One region of the Larkinella insperata genome, then DNA from elsewhere that is predicted to be linked to it. Evidence: riboswitches for the same ligand, from Rfam matches in the RefSeq annotation. Region 1 holds a riboswitch; the other holds the start of a gene.

Evidence for each region. Region 1 has a riboswitch for S-adenosylmethionine ahead of metH (methionine synthase). Riboswitches for the same ligand answer to the same signal wherever they lie in the genome.
Region 2: linked by a shared signal. The riboswitch ahead of OQ371_RS02925 (O-acetylhomoserine aminocarboxypropyltransferase/cysteine synthase family protein) and the one ahead of metH (methionine synthase) in region 1 are both predicted to bind S-adenosylmethionine.

Annotation. Positions count from the first base shown of each region.
Region 1 covers NZ_CP110973.1:3,364,707-3,367,178, reverse strand. The annotation lists gene metH (methionine synthase) at 1-1,348, opposite strand, end outside; SAM riboswitch class I at 1,513-1,619, opposite strand; gene OQ371_RS13515 (SxtJ family membrane protein) at 1,700-2,062, opposite strand; gene OQ371_RS13510 (carbamoyltransferase family protein) at 2,089-2,472, opposite strand, start outside.
Region 2 covers NZ_CP110973.1:755,835-758,306, forward strand. The annotation lists gene OQ371_RS02925 (O-acetylhomoserine aminocarboxypropyltransferase/cysteine synthase family protein) at 1-1,015, opposite strand, end outside; SAM riboswitch class I at 1,250-1,368, opposite strand; gene OQ371_RS02930 (Gfo/Idh/MocA family protein) at 1,621-2,472, opposite strand, start outside.

The sequences.
Region 1 (2,472 bases):
GGGCCCGCTCAATAAACATTTCTTCGCCTTCTTTCAGCGAAATCGAGTTCACGATGGCTTTTCCCTGCACGCATTTCAGACCCGCTTCGATTACTTCCCACTTCGAGGAGTCGATCATGATGGGCACGCGGGCAATGTCCGGTTCCGACGCAATCAGGTTCAGGAAGGTGGTCATTACCTCGACCGAATCCAGCATTCCTTCGTCCATGTTGATGTCGATCACCTGCGCCCCGTTTTCCACCTGCTGGCGGGCCACGGTCAGGGCTGCGTCATAATCCCCGGCTTTGATCAACCGCGCAAACGCCTTCGAACCGGTTACGTTGGTCCGTTCGCCCACGTTCACAAAGTTGGTTACTTCCGTGATTTTCAACGGCTCCAGTCCGCTCAGTTTCTGGTACGGTTCGGGCTGCGGTTTCGGGCGGGGTTTGTATTTGGCCACGGCCTGGGCAATGGCCCGGATGTGATCCGGCGTCGACCCGCAGCAACCGCCCACGATGTTGACAAAACCGTCCTGAACAAAACTTTCGATCTGGGCCGCCATCTCATCCGGTGACTGATCGTATTCCCCCATTTCGTTGGGCAAACCGGCATTCGGGTACGCCGAGGTAAAAAACGGCGATTCTTTGGCAAGCGTCTGCACGTACGGGCGCAGCAGTTCGGCCCCCATCGCGCAGTTCAAACCGATGCTCAGCAGCGGCAGGTGCGATACCGAGTACAAAAACGCTTCCGTCGTCTGGCCCGACAACGTCCGGCCCGAAGCGTCGGTGATGGTTCCCGAAACCATGATCGGCAGCGGTTGCTGGCCTTTGTCCGAGAAGTATTTATCAATGGCAAACAGCGCGGCTTTGGCGTTGAGCGTATCCGTGATGGTTTCGATCAGCAGCAGATCGGCCCCGCCCTCGACCAGACCGGCAACTTGCGTATAGAAGGCTTCCACCAACTGATCGAAGGTGATGGCCCGGTAACCTGGGTTGTTTACGTCGGGCGACATGGATGCCAGCCGCGTGGTAGGCCCCATCGCCCCGGCCACAAACCGGGGTTTGTCGGGCGTCAGGCGGGTTACTTCTTCGGCTGCCTCTTTGGCAATTTTCGCCGACTGGTAGTTGAGTTCGTACACCAGTTCTTCCATGTGGTAGTCGGCCATCGCCACCCACGTACCGCTGAAGGTGTTGGTTTCGATGATATCCGATCCGGCGTCGAGGTACTGGCGGTGGATTTCCTTGATAATTTGCGGCTGCGTAATCGACAAAAGGTCGTTGTTGCCCTTCAGTTCGTGCGGCCAGTCGGCAAACCGGGTTCCGCGATACTCTTCTTCCCCCAGCTTATAGCGTTGAATCATGGTACCCATGGCACCATCCAGTAGCAGGATGCGCTGTTGAAGGAGGTCGGTTATTTTTTCCAAGTTATTGTATCAGTTATTATTACGGACCAACGCCCCTGGGCCGTTGGTAACGGAATGGTGCAAATACGAAACGTCAGCTTATCGAAGAAAGGAAGCAGGGTGCAGCTTTCAACTTATCTACCCCCGTCGCCGGGGCGGAATTTGGCACCTTTTTCAAGGGTCTGAATGGTTGCCAAGACTTCATTGGGTCCAATCCCTCCGTCTTTCTCGATAAGCATTTGACAAAAATAAAAAAACCGCCGGTTTTCGCCAAACCGGTTTGATCAGGCAAACAGCCGCACGGGTTAAAAGATTCCGCTACCACGGATGTTCCAGATCGTCTTTGGTATAGGTGTGGTTTCGTTCGTGGTAAAGGGATGCGTTTTTCGGCTGTCGGATCGCCAGCGGATTTTTTTTAGAAAGCCGGTAAAGCCACGCAATAGGCACCAGAACCAGCCCGAACAAGACCGTCAGCAAAACGCGGCTGTTGATCCATCCCAGCCCTTCGGCGAGTTGAAACCAAAGCCAAGCCAGGCCGTTTCCGGCCTTTGGAACCAGCACGCTCAGCAGCCCGACGGCCGCTGCGGCATAGAGCCAGTAAACCGAGTGGAACACAAAATACAGGACGACCAGCCCCGTTACGATTACTAACTGGGCCTTCAGGCGGTCTACTGGGGTCATGGTTTCGTTGAATTACGGTTTTGCGTTTAGTCCAGCACAAATTCGTTCTGCCACTCCTGCTTTTCCGGCCAGTCGGGTTGCTGTTTTTTGTCAAACAGGTAATGGCCAACGACCAGGTAATCCATTTCGGTGCGCATGAAGCAGCGGTAGGCATCGGCGGGCGTGTTGACGATGGGTTCACCCCGCACGTTGAAACTGGTATTGACCAGCACCCCGCAGCCCGTTTGCTTCCTGAACGCGTCCATCAGCTGCCAGTACCGCGGGTTGGTATGCCGGTCAACGGTTTGCAGCCGGGCCGAAAAGTCAATGTGCGTAATGGCGGGCAAATCCGAGCGTTGGTGATACAGTTTATCCCGCAACGAAAATCCGGAATAACCGGCGGGCAACGGCTTGCGACGGTTTTCCCGAAC
Region 2 (2,472 bases), 2.6 Mb from region 1:
TCTGGGCGCGCGCGTGGTACGGGCTGCTTTCCAGACCCGGGTAGAACACTTTTTCGACCTGCTCGTGCTGCTCCAGCCACTGCGCAATTGCCAGGGCGTTCTGAACGGTCCGGTCAACGCGCAGCGACAGCGTTTCGAGTCCCTGCAGGAACAAAAATGAGTTGAACGGACTCAGGGCCGGTCCCCAGTCGCGCAGCCCCTCAACGCGGGCGCGGATGATAAACTGGATGTTGCCAAACGGCCCGCCAATCCCGAATACATCGTTGAACACCAGGCCGTGGTAGCCTTCGGCGGGTTCGGTAAACTGCGGAAACTTGCCGTTACCCCAGTTGTAATTACCGCTATCGACAATGACGCCCCCGATGCTCGTGCCGTGGCCGCCAATCCATTTCGTAGCCGATTCTACCACCACAGCCGCGCCGTGCTCGATCGGGCGGAACAGGTATCCTCCCGCGCCAAACGTGTTGTCCACGATGAGGGGTAGATCGTATTTCTGGGCCAGGGCCGCGAAGGCTTCAAAATCCGGGATATTGAACTCCGGGTTGCCGATGGTTTCCAGGTAAATCGCTTTTGTTTTTTCGTCGATCCGCTTTTCGAAACTTTCCACCTTGTCGCCGTCGGCAAAGCGGGCTTCAATGCCCAGGCGTTTGAACGACACTTTGAACTGGTTATAGGTGCCGCCGTAGAGGTAAGAAGTCGTTACAAAATTGTCACCGACGCTCAGGATGTTGTTCAGCGCTACAAACTGTGCCGCCTGCCCCGACGCCACCGCCAGAGCCGCCACCCCGCCTTCCAGAGCCGCAATCCGCTTCTCGAAAACGTCGGTGGTGGGGTTCATGATCCGGGTATAGATGTTGCCAAATTGCTGCAAAGCAAACAGTTTGGCTCCGTGTTCGGCGTTATCGAACACGTAAGAAGACGTTTGATATATGGGTACCGCCCGGGACTTGGTGGTGGGGTCGGGTTCCTGCCCGGCGTGGAGTTGCAGCGTTTCAAAATGCAATGGTGTTGACATGCGATTGATGCGTATGAATGTGAGGAAGTTTAAATGTGTTTAGGAATTCGCACGGACCGTCAAACTACAGTCCGATCGGGAATGCACAACTGACAATGATGCTCAATTCGGGTAGAATCAAACATCAGGCAGTCCATAGCCGATAGCCTCTCCCGGTTGTCGGTTCGCTTGAAGTGTGTGAGATTAGTAGCCCGCTGGGGGGCATACAGCACCGGATGTTGATCATATTGGTTCGATTTATATCTCCTATCGAACTCACCGGAGCGAATTCGTAGGCGGGATGTAGCACCTTGCCGCGCGGCAGGTTGCCAGAGGTTCACCGAGCCCGGTCTCTTGCCTCTTCTTTATAAATCAAGCGCAACAGAAAACTGCTGCAACGATTCGAGGTCCGAATCGAGTTGAGAACTTGATTTGAGCCGCAAGTATAGTGAACGGAGTCCGTTGCTGCAAATTTTTTGGAACGAAACCACAAGAAGGCTCCGGAATGTCTACGGTCCCATTCAACAGAAAACCTCCCGCCTTGTAGCCATTGTCTACAAAACAGGAGGTTTCTTATTGAACAACGCTCCCCCAATAAAGCCGGAACTGAGCGGCTATCGGTTTTCTTACATCGACAGCTTCCAGCCCTCACGGTATTGCCGCGATACAAACTGGTTGGCCTCGTCGAAGTTGGTAATTTTCATGTTCTTACCGTCCCACAACAGACGCTGACGACCGGGGTAGTCGAAGCCCTTGCCGTCGGCTTTGGGCGTCCGGAGCATGTAGCTGCGAATAGCTAGGTTACCCATCAATACCGACTCAGTCAGCGGGCCAGCGAAGTCGAACGACGACGTCAGGGCTTTGTGTTCCTTGCTGTTGAAACCGGCTTTGCAGGCTTCAGTCCACAGAATCTGGTGACCATTTTCTGGCCAGGGTTTGCCGTCAACGGGTTTTGGTTTCGCCGGCGCTTCCTGTTTTTTACCGTCTTTGGTGTACAGTTTCGGATCGTCGCCGTACATGCCGCAGGCAATCAAGCCTTTATCTCCGATCATGAACATACCGTTTTCGCCCCCTTCCGGATACGCTTCACCGACGGGCAGGAAGTCGGGCCGGAACGGACGAATACCGCCGTCGGACCAAACCAGTTTCACGTCCGATTTATTCTTAGACGAAGCCGGGAATTTCAATTCGACGTGCGATGCGGGCGGGCAGCCTTCGGGGTTATATTCCGCCGTCCAGTCTTTCAGGAACACCGAACTGATGCTGCTTTCTACTTCGGTCGGATAACCCAGCCCCAGCACGCGGAACGGAATATCCATGATGTGGCAACCGATGTCACCCAGCGCACCCGCGCCGAAGTTCCACCAGCCCCGCCATTTGAACGGGTGATAAGCCGGAGTATAGCCCACTTTCTGCGCGGGTCCGAGCCACAGATCCCAGTCCAGATCCGCTGATGGTTCGCCAGCGGGTTGCGGTAC